DNA from 3 places in the Amphritea sp. GJ51-11 genome. Region 2 is predicted to be linked to each of the others. Evidence: predicted binding sites of a transcription regulator. Region 2 holds the regulator's gene; each other region holds the start of a gene.

Region 1 (6,049 bases), 590 kb from region 2:
TCAATCGCTTAGCCTTAAACGCAAAAAGCCCTGCATCGCAGGGCTTGAGGTGCTGAATGAACGTGATTTAAGCTAGTGAATCAGCTAAGGCGCGATACTCTTTATCCCAGCTTTTGGTCTCTTTCTTCGAAGGTCCGCCAACAGTATTCAAAGCATGACGCACCCGGGCGCGACTCATATCGGGGCCGAGAATCTGCATAGAATCCACCACCGAAACACTGGCGCTGGTGCCGGCGATAGCGACAAACAATGGGAATAGGAAGTCACGGACTTTATAGCCCATCGCATCACCTAGCGCTTTAAACTGAGCGAACAGGTGATCTTTATTCCAGTTCTGCTCGGTGTCGAGCATCCACGATGCGAATTGCAGAATACGTCGGATATCGTCTTTCTGCAGGCTCTTATGAGCAAAGCTCTCTTCGGTGATCGGTAACATACCGGACAATAAGAAGCTTGCAACCGGCGCGACATCCGAGAACTTTTCGATACGCTGCTTAATCAACGGAATAATCTGCATTAGGTATTCAGGATTCAGCGCCCACTGTTGGAACGCAGCGGCAAACTGTTCATCCGACAGTTCTTCACGAATCCACAGACCGTTCAACCAACTGAGTTTTTCCTGATCGAAGATCGGACCACCCAGTGATACACGATTGATATCGAAGTGCTCGATCATCTCCTCGAGGCTGAATTTTTCCCGCTCATCCGGCATCGACCAACCCATGCGGGCGAGGTAGTTCAGCAGTGCTTCGGCCATATAACCCATACGCTGATAGTAAATGATACTGGTTGGGTTCTTACGCTTAGACAACTTTGATTTATCCGGGTTACGCAGCAGTGGCATATGACACAGTTTAGGCATATCCCAACCGAAGTAGCTATACAGCAACTGGTGCTTCGGCGCGGAGTTGATCCACTCTTCACCTCGTAATACATGAGTGATCTCCATCAGGTGATCATCCACTACGTTGGCGAGGTGATAAGTTGGCATGCCGTCAGATTTCATCAGAATCTGGCAATCGACCTGCGCCCAATCCACTTCGATACTACCGCGCAGCATATCGTCAAAGACGCAGACGCCCTCTTCCGGCACCTTCATACGCACGACATAAGGTTCGCCCGCCGCTTCGCGTTTAGCCACTTCTTCAGCCGGTAGCGCTAGATCACTCTCTTTCAGTGCACTTTGCAAACCCTGTGCGCGACGTTCGTTACGCAGTTCATCCAGCTCCGCAGAGGTGCGGTAACATTTGAACGCATGTCCCTTATCGAGCAGAATCTGGGTATGCTGTTGATAGATATCGCCTCGCTCGCTTTGACGGTAAGGACCAAAAGGACCAGGCTTATCCGGGCCTTCCGCCCACTCAAGGCCCAGCCAGCGCAGTGAATCAAGAATCATCTGTTCTGATTCAGCGGTGCTACGGGTCTGATCGGTATCCTCAATACGCAGGATAAACTCTCCTCCGTGCTGACGGGCGAAAGCCATATTGAACAGAGCGATGTAGGCGGTGCCTACGTGCGGATCACCGGTTGGAGACGGTGCGATACGAGTACGTACGGTCATCAGAAAATATGCATCCAGACTGATTTAGGGGAAATTGCCCGGCATTATACCTGCTTGACCGATAAGCGCCTACCGTAATCACAATCACGGCTGACTTGCCTCCTTACTCTCGCACTTAACCGCACCATAAAAGTGCAAATATCATCCACATCAACACCCCCCATGTTATCCAGGCCCTACCCTGTGTTCACGACCAAACGCTATGACATCAGGATATGGCCGCCTATTTAACAATATTAACGATGCTCTTAGGGCGACTGCACCAAAGGCTGGCACGCTACGTGCAGTACCATGAGTAACTTTAATAAGAAAAATCCCTATGACCATAACGCAATCACAGCCCGAACGGGTATTGGTAATTGATAAGGACACCGCTCGCTCGGCCCTGCTGGAACAGGCGCTGACCGATCAAGGCTATGACGTTGTCAGTCGCCTACATGATACCGAAGGGCTGATCGCCCGGGTGGAGCAGATCCGTCCGGATATCATTATTATCGAGCTAGATTCCCCCGACCGTGACGTGCTGGAACATATGGCCACTCTCAATAGCCATATCCCCCGCCCCGTGGTGATGTTTGCCGAATCAGGCGACAGCCAGACGATTCAAAAAGCGATTAAAGCAGGTGTTAGCGCTTACGTCGTCGATGGCATGAGTCCCGAGCGAATTCAGTCAATTATGGATGTCGCGGCGGCCCGTTTTAGAGAGTTTCAAGCCCTGCGCAACGAACTCCATGATGTCCGCAGTGAACTAGAAGATCGAAAACAACTAGAACAAGCTAAGCGCCTGATTATGAAGCACCAAAAATGCACTGAAGATCAGGCGTACAGTGCCATGCGTAAGATGGCCATGGATCAGGGTAAAACCATGACACAGATAGCTAAAAATATAATTTCAGTACTCGAGATGCTGAGTTAAGCAAGGGCAAACCATTATGACATTAATACACAGCCCAACATTAGACTCACCGGAAAAAGCCGATCTGACCTTGGGCTTTCTACCACTGATGGATTGCGCACCACTGGTCATTGCAAAAGAGAAAGGTTTTTTCAGTGAATCAGGGCTCAACGTGCAGTTAAGCCGCGAAGGCTCGTGGGCTTCAATACGCGATAAAGTGATGTTAGGACTTTTAGATGGTGCGCAGATGCTTGCCGGTATCCCGCTGGCATCCACTCTCGGGCTAGGGTCACCTAAAGTGCCTATGATCACGGCGTTTAGTATTGGTTTAAACGGAAACGCTATCACCCTATCCCGTGAACTATTGGCCGAAATTGATGAACTTGGTCACTCACCGGGAGACAGTTCGGCTGCAGGGTTAAAACAACTGGTAGCGTTCCGTAAAGCCAGTGGCCGGCCCAAAATAACACTCGCAATGGTATATACCTATTCGGCACACAGCTATCTACTGCGTTACTGGCTCAGCGCGGCGGGTATTGATCCCGATAACGATATCAATCTAACAGTTGTGCCGCCGCCACAGATGGCAGTGACCATGAAGAAGGGCTTAATCGATGGTTATTGTGCTGGCGAGCCTTGGAACTCCGTTGCTCAAGAGATGGGCATCGGTAGCCCGGTCATCTCCGGTTATCAGATCTGGAATAACTGCCCTGACAAAGTTTTCGCCGTGTTAGAAAGCTGGCATGACGCCCACCCCGCCACCCATCAGGCACTGATCTGCGCGCTTATTCGCGCCTCAGAATGGCTCGATAAGCCGCAAAATAGTGACGAGGCATTGGATATTTTACTCGGCAACGCCTATTTAGGCCCCGCGCTATCGATGCTATCTCAGCCAAAACTGAAGCAGGGTAACCGCCACTTTTACCGTTATGCTGCCAGTTATCCATGGCGCTCCCATGCACTTTGGTTCCTCAAGCAGATGCGCCAATGGCAGCAGTTAATAGAGCCTCAAGCCGATTTAAAACAGATCGCCTGTCAGGTTTATCGACCCGATTTATACCGCAACGTGGCGGATAAAATGCGTATCTCCCATCCGACAATCGACTTTAAACCGGAGGGCTTTCACGACAACGACTGGGTGTTACAAGGTACCGCGGGGGTTGTCACCATGGGCAGTGACCTATTTTTTAACGGTGGCACCTTTGATCCAAACAGTCCTTGAGCTTAGAGCCATGTTCAATTGGCGCTGTTTGGGTGCTAAAAAGCATTATCAGCACCGTTTAAGTGCGATTTATATCTTCCAAGGATCTTATAAAAACACCAAAAACCACTAAGATACTGATAATAAATAGTTTTTAAAAACATGGCACAGCACCTGCTATATCTAACGCAATAAATATAAATACTTGAAACCACCTAGCTTGGTTTCACACATGACAACGACGTCTGCTCTTACTGATAGCTTTATCGGAAGGGGCAGGCGTTTTTTTTTGACTCGTTTTTGTAAACTCAGGAGCCACAAACATGACTCACACTCTGCTTTCTAACATGATGGGACGCCGCACACTGCTACAAAACGCAGTCAAAACATTCGGCGCAGTGGCGATCGGCAGCCTGCTAACGCTGAGCGCTGCACAGGCCGCTGTCGGTGAACCGGAGAAAGAGGATCTCAAGTTTGGCTTTATCAAGCTGACAGATATGGCACCATTAGCGGTGGCTTATGAGAAAGGCTACTTCGAAGATGAGGGGCTGTATGTGCAACTCGAAGCCCAGGCGAATTGGAAAGTACTGCTCGATCGGGTGATCGATGGTCAGCTGGATGGTGCCCACATGCTGGCAGGGCAACCATTAGGTGCCACCATCGGTTTTGGCACCCAGGCACATATTATTACCGCGTTCAGTATGGACCTTAACGGTAATGCCATCACAGTCTCTAACGATATCTGGAAACAGATGAAGCCCTATATTGACAAAGACGCCGAGGGCAAACCGATTCACCCGATTAAGGCCGATGCGCTAAAGCCGGTTGTCGATGCTTATAAAGAACAAGGCAAGCCGTTCAATATGGGCATGGTATTCCCCGTGTCGACTCACAACTACGAGCTACGCTACTGGCTCGCCGCCGGCGGTATTCACCCCGGATATTACGCCCCCCATAAAGGCGACTCATCGGGCCAGATCGATGCCGATGCCCTGCTCTCTGTGACGCCCCCCCACAGATGCCCGCCACCATGGAAGCCGGTACGATCTATGGCTACTGCGTCGGTGAGCCGTGGAACCAACAAGCAGTATTTAAAGGGATCGGTGTCCCGGTCGTGACCGATTATGAAATATGGAAAGACAACCCCGAGAAAGTTTTCGGTGTTTCTAAAGGCTGGGCCGATAAATACCCCAACACCCATATCCGCGTTGTAAAAGCGATGATTAGAGCCGCCAAGTGGCTGGATGACAACAATAACGGTAATCGAAAAGAGGCAGTAGAGATTCTCTCTCGGCCGGAATATGTTGGTGCCGATTACGATGTTATTGCCAACTCAATGACCGGCACCTTTGAATACGAAAAAGGCGATAAGCGCGAAGTACCCGACTTCAACGTATTCTTCCGCCACAACGCCACCTACCCCTATTATTCCGATGCTATCTGGTATCTCACCCAGATGCGCCGCTGGGGACAGATCGCCGAGCCTAAATCGGATGAGTGGTTTATGGACACCGCGAAAAAGGTTTATCGTCCGGATATCTATGCCCAAGCCGCTAACGAGCTAATCGCAGAAGGCAAGATCGCCAGCAATGAATTCCCTGATTTCACGTCTGAATCTGGCTTCAAACCACCGCAAACGCACTTTATCGATAACATCACCTACGATGGCACACAACCTAACCAATATCTGACGAAGTTTAAAATCGGTCTAAAACCCGACAGTGAAATTTAATCTGTAGCGCTGCATCAACACCGCAGCGCCCAGCCAAAACCGATAGAAAACCAAAGGGTGGCCTATGGGCACCCCATTGGAGATTGACTATGAGCAGCATCGCATTAAAACTATTAAAACCACTGGGCTTGCCCGAAAAGCTAAGCCTAGCCCAGCTAGTCAAAGCCCTAGTGGTTCCCTTGAGCGGTATTTTGATCTTTCTGTTTATCTGGAATATCGCCGCCCGCAATATCCACACCTCGTTAGGTGAATTTCCCGGTCCCACACAGGTTTATGAGCAAAGCCTCAATCTATTATCAGAGCATAATCGCGAACGGCAAAAAGAGGTGGCTTTCCATCAGCGCCAAGATGTTCGTAATGCCAAAAAATTGGAAAAGAACCCCGACGCCGTGGTTAAAACTCGCCCCTACACCGGCAAACCCACCTTTATCGATCAAATCGGCACAAGCCTGATCACCGTATTAGCCGGCTTCTTTGCCGCCTCGCTGATTGCCATTCCGGCAGGGATTGTTATCGGTCTCAACAAAACCCTCTATAGTGCCTTTAATCCAGTCATTCAATTATTCAAACCGGTCTCCCCCTTAGCCTGGCTACCGTTAGTGACCATGGTGGTCAGTGCCGTGTATGTCAGTGATGAGCCGATGTTTGCCAAATCCTTTG
Region 2 (6,049 bases):
TGCAGGACAAACAGATTAACGCCTTGATCGTACTTGATGATGCCCGTCGCCCAGTCGGCGCCTTAAATATGCACGACATGCTCAAAGCGGGAGTCATCTGATGCCAGCATCTGTAGTTAAAAAGCTCACCAACGACCTTAATGAAGCATTGATTGGCAAGTTACAAACGGTCAAATTGGTGGTATTTGATGTCGATGGTGTACTCACCGATGGCAAGCTCAACTTCCTAGCCGATGGCAGCGAAGTTAAGAATTTCAATACCTTAGATGGGCTCGGTATAAAACTGCTCGCCCAAGGTGACATCAAAACCGCCATCATTACCGGTCGCTGTTCACCTCAAGTTGAACGCCGAGCCGAAGCCTTGGGAATCGATTACCTCTATCAGGGACGGGAAGATAAACTCACCGCCTTGCAAGAACTCTGGCAGGATACCGGCTTTAGCGCACAACAAACGGCTTATATCGGTGACGACCTACCCGATCTCGCTGCCATTCGCGCCGTCAGCTTTGGCGCCACCGTCAATGGTGGTCATCCATTGGTTGCCGCGCATGCCGACTGGTGTACCCAGCGTACTGCAGGCAACGGTGCGGGCCGTGAGTTTTGCGAAACAATTCTGGCAGGCCAGGGCAAACTGGAAGCCCTGTTCAACGAGTATTTATAAATGCTGACCGGACGCGCCCGGCTAATTGCAGCCGCTGCTATTCTGATTCCTGCGGTTATCTATTTGGGGATGGATACTGAACGTCACTCCGTTAGTCTGAAAAAGGCCCCGAATCCAGCCTATCAGCAATCCGATTATTATATCGTCAATGGACGGATCAGAGACTTTGCGCCGAGCGGTCAGCTAAAGCAGCAATTAAGTTCAACTCAGCTGGAACATCAGCCGGCTTCACAACAGATATTAGTGACCAATCCTGAGATGCAAATATACAACACTCAGCAGCCCACGCGTAAGATCAGCAGCCTCAGAGGACTCATCAGCGACAACGATGACAGCGTTATTCTCGAAGGCGAGGTATTATTTCAAGACAACCCTAATATGGCAGTGGCAAACAGCCTACGTACCGAAACATTAATTATTCAGCCACAAGACAATATTGCCAAGACCGATAAGCTGGTGACTATCACAAGCCCTTCGGGCACAACCACCAGCGTGGGCATGACAATCGACACCGACAGTGGCATTCTTAACCTCCTGTCAGACGTTACCGGGGTATATCATGTTAATTAACCGTATAAGCAAAGCCTTATGCGTGGTCCTGCTCAGCTGGCAACCGGTGGCAATGGCTCTACCCGGTGATGCCAACAAAGCAATTCACATCACAGCAGACAGCGCGACGCGTAATGATCAAACCGGCATCACTCTCTACAAAGGCGATGTATTGTTGACACAGGGCAGCATGAAAGTCAGCGGTGATAGCATAGAACTAAGACAAACCAACAACACCATCAGCATGATTATTGCCAAAGGACGCCCCGCCGAGTTCCAACAACGCTCTGCCGCCGACCAAGAGGTAACCCATGCATACGGTGAGGTTCTCGATTACAATATTCGTACAAAAGAGCTAACCATCTCCGGCCAGGCAAAAGTCTCGCAAGGGGCTGATGTATTTAGCGGTAACCGAATTGTTTACAATATGAAGAAAAGCACAGTAAATGCATTCAGGGATGAGAGCGCTAACGGCGAACGTGTACAGATTGTCATTCAGCCTAAAGCAACACCGTTGGATGAATCTGAAACTACAGCTACTGGGGAACTCAACAACTAATGAGTCGACTAGAAGCACTCAACCTAGCAAAGAGCTATAAAGGCCGCGCAGTTGTAAAAGATGTCTCGATGAGCGTCGATAGCGGCCAGATCGTTGGTTTATTGGGGCCTAACGGGGCGGGTAAGACAACCTGTTTTTACATGATTGTTGGGCTAGTGGAAGCCGACAAAGGCCGGATCAAAATTGATCAATTGGACTTAACCAAAGAGCCGATGCACGGCCGAGCGCGAAAAGGTATTGGTTACCTGCCACAAGAAGCCTCCATTTTCCGAAAACTCAGCGTCCATGATAACCTGATGGCTATTCTGGAAACCCGTAAAGAGTTGAGCCGGACTGAGCGTAAACAAAAATTAGACGAACTACTGGAAGAGTTTCATATCTCCCATCTAACGAAAAGTTTGGGAATGAGCCTCTCCGGTGGAGAACGGCGACGGGTTGAAATTGCCCGCGCACTGGCAACTGAGCCCACTTTTATCTTGTTAGATGAGCCCTTTGCCGGTGTTGACCCAATTTCAGTCAGTGATATAAAACAAACCGTAAAGCACTTACAAAGTAAGGGGATTGGCGTCTTAATCACCGATCACAATGTTCGCGAAACACTGGATATTTGCGAACAAGCTTACATCGTCAGTGAAGGTTATATTCTTGCAGAAGGATCGCCAGAGGATATTCTTGCCAACCAGCAGGTCAGGGAAGCCTATCTCGGTGAGCAATTCAAGCTGTAACAGGTATATAAGCGACTCTCTATGAAACAAGCGTTACAACTAAAAATGGGTCAGCATCTGACCATGACCCCACAATTACAGCAGGCGATTCGCTTGCTGCAATTATCGACGCTTGATCTGCAACAGGAGATTCAGGAAGCACTAGAATCGAACCCGATGCTAGAAGTAACGGAAGAGGATAGCGCTTCAGATAATGCCGCCGAGCAAGCGAGCTCTGATGCAGAAGTCAGCAATCATGAATCCGTCTCAGCATCGGCCAAAACCACCGAGTCTGAAGAGATTCAAGCCACCGATAGCGACTGGAATGAAGATATTCCCAATGAACTATCGACCGATAGTAATTGGGAAGACACTTATCAGACGGTCTCTAGTTCATCTTCATCATCCCATGATTTCTCCGATATGGAGATGGAGTCGAATGACACTGCGGATGAAACCCTGCAAGATCACCTGAACTGGCAATTAAACCTCACGCCGATGAGTCCCATCGACGAACTGATCGCCACCAATATTATTGACGGCATTAATGTTGACGGTTATCTCAACGTTGAACTCGATTCAATCCTGGAATATTTCCATCAGCAGGATGATGAGCAACTTAACGGCATTGAACTGGATGAAATCGAAGCGGTACTGCGACGCATCCAACAGTTTGATCCACCCGGCGTAGCCGCACGCGATCTAAGCGAGTGCCTAGCCATTCAGCTACAGCAACTACCCAATGACACCGAATATCGCAACGAAGCGCTAAAACTAGTCACTCAATATATCCACTTACTGGGTAATCATGACTACAAACAGCTGATGCGCAAAGCCCGGATGCGAGAGCCACAGTTACTACAGGCGATCAACCTGATCCGCACCCTGAACCCTAAACCCGGCTCAATGATCACTAGCTCGCAATCGGAATATGTTATTCCCGATGTGCTGGTTTACAAAGAAAAAGGTGTCTGGCAGGTAAGCCTGAATCCGGAAGTTGCGCCTAAACTACGCATTAATGATGGCTATGCAGATTTGATCCGACGCGCTGATACCAGCCCTGACAACACCTATCTGAAAAACCATCTACAAGAAGCTCGCTGGTTTATCAAAAGCTTATTAAGCCGGAACGATACCTTAATGAAGGTCACCCGTGAAATTGTACACCGCCAAGAAGGTTTTCTAGAGCATGGCGATGAGGCGATGCGTCCGATGGTGCTGCACGATATCGCTGAGGCGGTCGAAATGCACGAATCGACCATCTCTCGGGTGACCACCCAGAAATATATGCATACCCCAAGGGGTATATTTGAGCTGAAGTATTTTTTCTCCAGCCATGTCACTACAGTGAACGGTGGCACCTGCTCATCGACCGCTATTCGGGCGCTCATCAAGAAATTGGTGGTCGCTGAAAGTCCAACAAAACCCTTAAGCGATAACAAGATTGCCCAACTGCTTGAGGAACAAGGTATCAATGTTGCGCGAAGAACCATTGCAAAATATAGAGAATCGCTTAGCATTCCACCTTCTAATGAACGAAAACGTTTAGTTTAATGACTTTTTTTATCATGGGAACCGGGCGGCAACCCGGTACAATAACACTAGGAGATTACCATGCAGATCAATATTACCGGTCACCACGTAGAATTGACTGATTCCCTGAATGAGTATGTTCAGAATAAATTTGAGAAGCTGGAGCGGCATTTCGATAACATCACCAATGCACAGGTAACTCTAAGCGTTGAGAAGACGCGCCAAAAAGCTGATGGTGAAATTCACGTAGCCGGTGGTCAGCTGTTTGCTTCCGACGAACAAGAAGATATGTACGCCGCCATCGATGGGTTGATCGACAAGCTTGACCGTCAGATCATTAAACACAAAGAAAAGATGAAAACTCACAAGTAACTATTATACGATGCTAATTTCAGAATTATTAGCGCCCTCTGGAGTACTCTGTGCTCTAGAGGGGGTAGTAAAAAACGTATCCTCGAAATTGCCAGCCAACAGATTTCCGATCTGCACCCTGAGCTTGAAACTGAAACGATCTTTGCTGGCCTACTTGGCCGTGAAAGACTCGGCAGTACAGGCATCGGTGAAGGCGTGGCCATTCCCCATTGTCGTCTGGATGAGTGTGAGAAAGCCACTGCGCTACTTATTCAGTTAAAAGAACCGATCGACTTCGATGCCATTGATGGCAGCCCGGTCGACTTACTCTTCGTTCTGGTGGTGCCCTCCGAAGCCTGTGATCAACATCTACAAACGCTGGGTAATCTTGCCGAGCTATTCAGTCAGGCATCCTTCCGTCAGCAACTTAGAAACGCGGGCTCAGCTGAAGAACTCTTCACTGTCGCCACCGGAGCTAGGCAGGTCTAGCCAGATGAAACTAGTTATCATCAGCGGCCGCTCAGGGTCAGGTAAATCAACCGCCCTGCAAGCACTGGAAGATGTTAACTTCTACTGCATCGACAACCTTCCCGCCCCGCTGCTACCTGACTTGGTCAATCAGATTTTATCCGACCCAGACCATCCTAATCAGCTTGCCGTCAGTATCGATGCCCGTAACCAACACAGCAACCTGAAACAGTTTCCCGATATTTATACACAACTGAGGGAAATAGACGCACTAGACTGCGAAATACTCTACCTCGATAGTTCAGAGACAACCCTGCTAAAACGCTACAGTACGACTCGGCGTAAGCACCCCCTGTCCAATGATTCCCAAGGTTTACAGCAGGCGATCAGCTATGAAAAAAAGTTACTCGAACCGGTATCCGATTTAGCCAATATCCGTATTGATACAACCCACCTGTCACTCTATGAACTCAGAGACAGTATTAAACTGCGTATTGCCCAACGACAAGAGCAAGAACTGTCATTACAATTCGAATCGTTCGGTTATAAGCACGGTATCCCGCTGGATGTAGACTTCACCTTCGATGTGCGCTGTTTGCCTAACCCATACTGGCTGCCTCACCTGCGAGGTTATAGCGGCCAAGACAAACCGGTCATAGAATTCCTCGAGCAACAGCTTGAAGTGCAAGAAATGCTCGCTGACATCACCGCTTTTCTAGAAAAGTGGCTGCCACTGTTTGAAAAAAATAATCGCAGTTATATCAGTGTTGGCATAGGCTGTACGGGAGGTCAACACCGCTCTGTTTTTATCAGCGAATGTCTCGCTGGTCATTTCCGAACAACTATGGATAATGTCCAGATACGCCACCGCGAACTGAACTGATTAAAGGTATTAATCAATGCTGGAAACCAAGATCACCATTATCAACAAACTGGGCCTGCACGCCCGGGCGGCGGCAAAGCTGATCAATGTAACCACCTCCTTCTCAGCCGATATCCAGCTCACCAAAGATGGCCGACAGGTGGATGGCAAAAGCATTATGTCGGTCATGATGTTAGCCGCCAGTAAAGGCACTGAGCTGAATATCTCTACCAGCGGTGAAGACGAACAACAGGCGATGGATGCCATTGTTGCACTGATCAACAACCGGTTTGATGAAGAAGAATAACCGCCCTCCCTCTATTCGTTTAAAAACAATACGCTATAATGCCCACAACGATTAA
Region 3 (6,049 bases), 1.2 Mb from region 2:
AAGGGTTCATTGCTGCAACTAATTGAAAGCGTGCTGGAAAACAGGTCTGTAGAGCCGCCCGAGAGATATTAATCACGCCGGACTCCAGCGGTTCACGCATCACCTCCAACACTTGCCGGCTGTACTCCGGCAGCTCATCGAGAAACAACACCCCTTGATGGGCCAATGAAATTTCCCCGGGACGGGGATTACTACCACCGCCGACCAACGCAACCGCCGAGGCAGTATGGTGTGGCGTGCGAAAGGGCCGAATACCGGCAAATAAGCGGTTATCTTTCACTCCAGCAATGGAATAGATAGCGGCAACATCCAATAGCTCATCCGACACCAGTGGCGGCAAAATACCCGGCAACCGACTCGCCAACATGCTTTTACCGCTGCCCGGTGGCCCACAGAGCAGTAAATTATGTCCCCCTCCTGCAGCGATCTCGAGCGCCCTTTTTGCCTGATACTGCCCCCGGACATCCGCCATATCTGCACCGACAAAGCCATCAACCGCTCGCTCAGGCACTGTTGCAGGGGATAACAAGCTCGCACCGGCCAAGTGATTACTTACTTCCAGTAGAGATCTCGCTGCCCATAAATTCAACCCCGTGACTAATCCCGCTTCTTGTACATTATCTGCCGCTAGCCAGAGACTCCGACCAGCCTTACGGCAACTCAGGGCGACCGGTAAAACCCCAGCAACCGCGCGCAACTCTCCCGACAACGCAAGCTCAGCCAGAAACTCATACCCCTCGGCACATTGTTGCGGCAGCTGACCGCTGGCAATTAGAATGCCCACCGCAATCGCCAGATCATATCGCCCCCCTTCTTTAGGCAGATCCGCCGGTGCCAGATTCACCGTAATCCGTCGCGCAGGAAACTCAAAGCCGCAATTCAGCAACGAGCTACGCACCCGTTCACGGCTTTCTTTTACACCGGTTTCCGGCATACCTACGATAGAAAAACTGGGCAGACCGCCCGAAAGGTGGACCTCTACCGCCACCAGCGGAGATTGGATACCCAGTTGAGCCCGGGTGTGTACGATTGCTAACGCCATAATCCATCCCTGGATCTGTTTGATAATAGGAATTTTAAACGCTATTAAGCATAGCCTATTCGGCAATATTACTCAGACTAACCATAAACCGGCACAAAGAGTTTCTGTGCCATTATTCACAATAAAACCGTCTCGCTTCCCGAAACCGTGCGAACGTGGAAGCTCAGGCCAGATCAAGACAGCTCATAGCGTGATCAGTTCTCCAGCTCTAATCGCTCGATTAGTTGCTTAATACTCAGGTCCGAGCCAACATATTTACCGCTCATCCGCAGGCAGCCTTGCTGAGTAAGCCGAGCCATCTGGCCAGTTGTGCGTACTCCTTCAGCCATCACCCCAAGATCGTTCTCTTGGGCTATGGTCAACAGCTTACTTACGGCGCGGATGGCATCATCATCACGCATCTGCTGTTCCACCAGCGCGGCGTTCATTAACAACATATCGGGCAATAGCCGGGCAGGCAATCGATCGAGCGGGTGCTGCTGCGGGTCGAGTAAAATCAACACCCCCAGCGCTTTAAACTCGTCCACCTCTTCGGGAAAGAGTTGTAACTGTTCATAACTTAAGCTGATCATCAGCCGCTGGGGTGGAATCTCTGCTTTGACCATCTGGCGAATGATCTGGGCGATAACATCAGCTGAAAAGAGTTCTTCATCTTGCAACCGAAGACAGAGATGATTAAAGGGTTCAAAACGATGCCAAAGGCTGATCAAGGGTAACAACTGCTGTTCTAGCTGTTCATGGTAATCATGTAACAAACCATAGCGGGACAACTGCGGGATAAACTGCTCGGGGGTCAAAATACCCTGCGTCGGATGATTCATCGTTAGCGCAACATCGGCGGCCACAAGGTGATGCCCCTGAAGCGAATAAAACGGATTAAAGCGCAGTTGCAACCAACCATCGGCCACTCCCTGGCTCAGGGTCTCCCGACTGAACACCGTACCACTGCCCAAGGTGGCATCATACATCCGAAAGCCGTTATGGCTATCGGGGGTACGTAATACCAATCGCGCCCGATCAAGCATTAATTCAGCACTCAGACTGCCGCCCTCCGCCAAGACACCACCCATAGCGTAATCTGCCAATGCCGGTTGTTCTGTTTCATCAACTCGTTCGAGCAGCACTCCCGACATACGTTCCGCAAACTGCTCAAGCACCATTTCATCCGAGCAATCATCCAGCACAAACACAAAGTTGCGCTCCTGATCTATCGCCAACAGATCGCCCTCTCGCACCTGAGCGCTCAACTTAGCCGCAATCGCCGCCGTCAACGATTCGCGGTCCTCCTCGGCCACCTGCAGTTGTAAGAGGATAATGCCTCGCCCTCGATGCCCCAGACTATCGCGCAATAACTGCTGATTAAGCCGTTCAAGCAACATATATTCATCTGGCAAGCCGGTCAGAGAATCATAACTAACATGACTAAAGCGGCTTTGATCACCATAAGCGCTACTGATATCGGAAAACTGAGCCACAAAACCATCGATCTCACCACTTTCATCTCGCTGGGCCATCAGACTGTACCAAGCGGGATAGCTATGACCATCTTTGTGGCGGTTCCATAACTCACCTTCCCAATAACCTTTCAACATCAGTTGCTGCCACAGATGGTCAAACATTTCTGCGGCGATATTCCGGTTCGTGACAATACCAGGGCCTTGACCAACAACATCCTCAAAGGCGTAGCCGCTAATTTCAGAAAAGCTCGCATTCACGCGATAGATACGGTTATCTTCATCCAGCAGCATAACCGCCTGCGGGGTATAGTCGAACAACCCCTGTTCCGGGTGCTGAGCAAACATCCGCCCGGCGGCTTGACCCGTGCGCATCGCATTAACGATAAACAGCTCAGCCACCGAGTTCCAGCAAATTTCTAGCTGTAACCATAACCCAGCATCTTCAACAAACGGCTGCCACGAGAGTGTGGCCGTGCCTTGAGAACGCGCCAACATCATGCCATGCTGGAGTTCAAAGAGGCTTTCTTCCCCATGCACTCGAGCCAAGGGAACGCCATTCAGCTCTCCCTGCCACCCCACCATGCCGGTGTATTCCTGAGTAGCAAACTGATAACTGAGATCAGGCAAGATGCAGGCATACATGGGCAGATGCATAAAGACTCCTTAAAGCGGCGCGATAATATAGTGGCTTAAACGTATGTGATTGAGACGAGTGGATTTAACCGCCGGCTTGATTTAACTGCTGTTCCAGTCGCTCAATCTCTGACTGTAACTGCTCTAGTTTAGCGCGACTTCGAGCTAACACCGCACTTTGGGCGTCAAACTCTTCACGGGTGACCAGGTCCATCCGGTTGAACGCGCCCTGCAATAGCGCATGAAGCTGTTGCTGCCGTTCTGATTCAGCGGAACTTTGTCGGGTTTGCTCGAATAACTGCCCGATCTGCTCACTGATACCTTCCAGTATTTTATGATTAATCATATTTTATATGTCCACATAGTATCTGCTGATTATCGTCATAACACTATAACAATAAACGGAAAATTAGCCGACTCTCCGCTTTCTAAAGATTGATTTTTCGCACTTACGCACCAAAACAGGGCCTGCACAACAATTGTGCACCAGCACCTCCTCAATAAATACTACATTCCTCCGGAAAAACCGGCCAGACTCAAACAAATAACAACTAATACATTGTTTTACATAGGTATTTAAATTTATGGCACGTGCAGTGCTTTGTATCAGCCATACCGTTTATCGCTACGTTGATAACCAACGTGGCACTTTACAACAGTTTTATTTAGTGGAGATCAGATCCCATGAAACTCATCTCAGCAATTATCAAACCATTCAAACTGGATGACGTGCGTGAAGCACTTTCCGAAATCGGCGTACAGGGTATTACTGTCACCGAGGTGAAAGGCTTCGGCCGTCAGAAAGGTCATACAGAACTCTACCGTGGCGCAGAATATGTTGTCGATTTTCTGCCCAAAGTAAAGGTCGACGCGGCTGTGGAGGACGGCATCGTTGATCAGGTAGTTGAAGCGATTAGCAAAACGGCGCAAACCGGAAAAATCGGCGACGGTAAGATTTTCGTTATGCCAGTTGAAGAAGTGATCCGGATTCGTACCGGTGAAACAGGCAACAGCGCTCTGTAAGCAACCTTTTTACAACCGAAAACAACTCTAAGCATAGGCTTCAGGGGGAAGTGATGGAAAACCAAATTTTTGAATTACAATATGCAATGGACACCTTTTATTTCTTGGTGTGTGGTGCATTAGTTATGTGGATGGCGGCAGGTTTCGCCATGCTCGAAGCCGGTCTAGTACGTTCGAAGAACACCACTGAGATCCTTACCAAAAACGTAGCCTTGTTTGCTATCGCTTGTATCATGTACTTGGTCTGCGGTTATGAACTGATGTACGGCGGCGGTATCTTCCTGAGCGGCATTGAAGAAGTTGATGTCACTCAAGTATTAGCTGACTCAGCTGAAGAAGGTTTTGATGGCGGCGCAGTATACTCCAGTGCTTCTGACTTCTTCTTCCAGGTGGTATTTGTTGCTACCGCAATGTCGATTGTCTCTGGTGCGGTTGCCGAGCGTATGAAGCTCTGGGCTTTCCTCGCATTCGCAGTGGTCATGACCGGTGTCATCTACCCTATGGAAGGTGCATGGACTTGGAACGGCGATGACGTTTTCGGCATGTACAACCTAGGTGACCTTGGTTTCTCTGACTTTGCCGGTTCTGGTATCGTTCACATGGCCGGTGCTGCTGCAGCGCTTGCTGGTGTACTACTGCTAGGCGCTCGTAAAGGCAAATATACTGCTAACGGCGTGAGTGCTATCCCTGGTGCCAACCTACCATTAGCGACACTGGGTACATTCATCTTGTGGATGGGTTGGTTCGGTTTCAACGGTGGTTCTGTACTGAAACTCGGTGATGTCGCTAGTGCACACTCTGTTGCCATGGTATTCCTTAACACCAATACTGCTGCTGCCGGTGGTGCTATTGCAGCACTGATTACCGCTCGCCTACTGTTCGGTAAAGCAGATTTGACCATGCTACTGAACGGCGCGTTAGCCGGTTTGGTGGCTATCACTGCTGAGCCTTCTACCCCAACCGCACTGCAAGCAACGCTGTTTGGCGCGATCGGTGGTGTACTGGTTGTGTTCGCTATCATTACTCTGGATAAACTGCGCATCGATGATCCTGTAGGTGCCATCTCTGTTCACGGTGTTTGTGGTCTACTGGGTCTGCTGCTAGTACCTGTCACCAATGGTGATTCAAGCTTCAGCGGTCAGTTGATCGGCGCAGCCACTATCTTTGCCTGGGTATTCGGTACCAGCCTGATCGTTTGGGCCATCATTAAAGCGGTTATCGGTCTGCGTGTGACTGAAGAAGAAGAGTATGAAGGTGTCGATATCGCTGAATGCGGTATGGAAGCTTACCCTGAATTTACCAACGGTAAATAAAACCGACGGTCGAAAATAAAAACAATACGGTATAAGGGGAGCCTCGGCTCCCCTTCTGACGTTTTATTAACTTATTGATTCTGGGTATACTAGGCCCAAGATTGATCTCCAACCGTCTGAGGCCTGCAGGAATACCCTGTCAGAACAACAGATCCAAGCGAGGATATAAATGATGAAACTGGTAAGTGCGGTAATAAAACCGTTCAAACTGGATGATGTACGTGAAGCCCTGTCAGAAATTGGCATTCAGGGTGTCACTGTCACAGAAGTAAAAGGCTTTGGACGTCAAAAGGGGCATACCGAGCTTTACCGCGGCGCAGAGTACGTTGTAGATTTTCTCCCTAAAGTGAAAATTGAAGCGGCTATCGCGGATGACTTGGTTGATCAAGTAATTGAAGCGATCGCCTCAACCGCCAATACCGGCAAAATTGGTGATGGCAAAATTTTTGTCACACCTCTTGAGCAAGCGATCCGTATCCGTACAGGTGAAACCGGTACTGACGCGCTTTAAACCACCCGATAATATGATTTTTTAAAGGCACTCATTGAGTGCCTTTTTTACGTCTGAAAAATAAAATTTC

What was found. Region 2 encodes sigma-54, which starts transcription at its own class of promoters, with help from an activator protein. Its sites were predicted from a motif close to TGGCACNNNNNTTGCTNT; they were not measured.
Region 1: the regulator sigma-54 is predicted to act here: its motif matches at 1,832-1,849, upstream of AC0L4K_RS05245 (ANTAR domain-containing response regulator).
Region 3: the regulator sigma-54 is predicted to act here: its motif matches at 3,718-3,735, upstream of glnK (P-II family nitrogen regulator).

Annotation. Positions count from the first base shown of each region.
Region 1 covers NZ_CM147881.1:1,202,293-1,208,341, reverse strand. The annotation lists gene gltX (glutamate--tRNA ligase) at 68-1,561, opposite strand; gene AC0L4K_RS05245 (ANTAR domain-containing response regulator) at 1,881-2,477, shown strand; gene AC0L4K_RS05240 (CmpA/NrtA family ABC transporter substrate-binding protein) at 2,494-3,678, shown strand; partial or broken gene AC0L4K_RS05235 (CmpA/NrtA family ABC transporter substrate-binding protein) at 4,008-5,389, shown strand; gene AC0L4K_RS05230 (ABC transporter permease) at 5,479-6,049, shown strand, end outside.
Region 2 covers NZ_CM147881.1:613,551-619,599, reverse strand. The annotation lists gene AC0L4K_RS02690 (KpsF/GutQ family sugar-phosphate isomerase) at 1-101, shown strand, start outside; gene AC0L4K_RS02685 (KdsC family phosphatase) at 101-661, shown strand; gene lptC (LPS export ABC transporter periplasmic protein LptC) at 662-1,231, shown strand; gene lptA (lipopolysaccharide transport periplasmic protein LptA) at 1,221-1,769, shown strand; gene lptB (LPS export ABC transporter ATP-binding protein) at 1,769-2,494, shown strand; gene AC0L4K_RS02665 (RNA polymerase factor sigma-54) at 2,516-4,027, shown strand; gene hpf (ribosome hibernation promoting factor) at 4,088-4,378, shown strand; gene ptsN (PTS IIA-like nitrogen regulatory protein PtsN) at 4,403-4,846, shown strand; gene rapZ (RNase adapter RapZ) at 4,851-5,708, shown strand; gene AC0L4K_RS02645 (HPr family phosphocarrier protein) at 5,725-5,994, shown strand.
Region 3 covers NZ_CM147881.1:4,136,985-4,143,033, forward strand. The annotation lists gene AC0L4K_RS18715 (YifB family Mg chelatase-like AAA ATPase) at 1-1,042, opposite strand, end outside; gene AC0L4K_RS18720 (EAL domain-containing protein) at 1,237-3,153, opposite strand; gene AC0L4K_RS18725 (accessory factor UbiK family protein) at 3,218-3,478, opposite strand; gene glnK (P-II family nitrogen regulator) at 3,817-4,155, shown strand; gene AC0L4K_RS18735 (ammonium transporter) at 4,209-5,468, shown strand; gene glnK (P-II family nitrogen regulator) at 5,641-5,979, shown strand.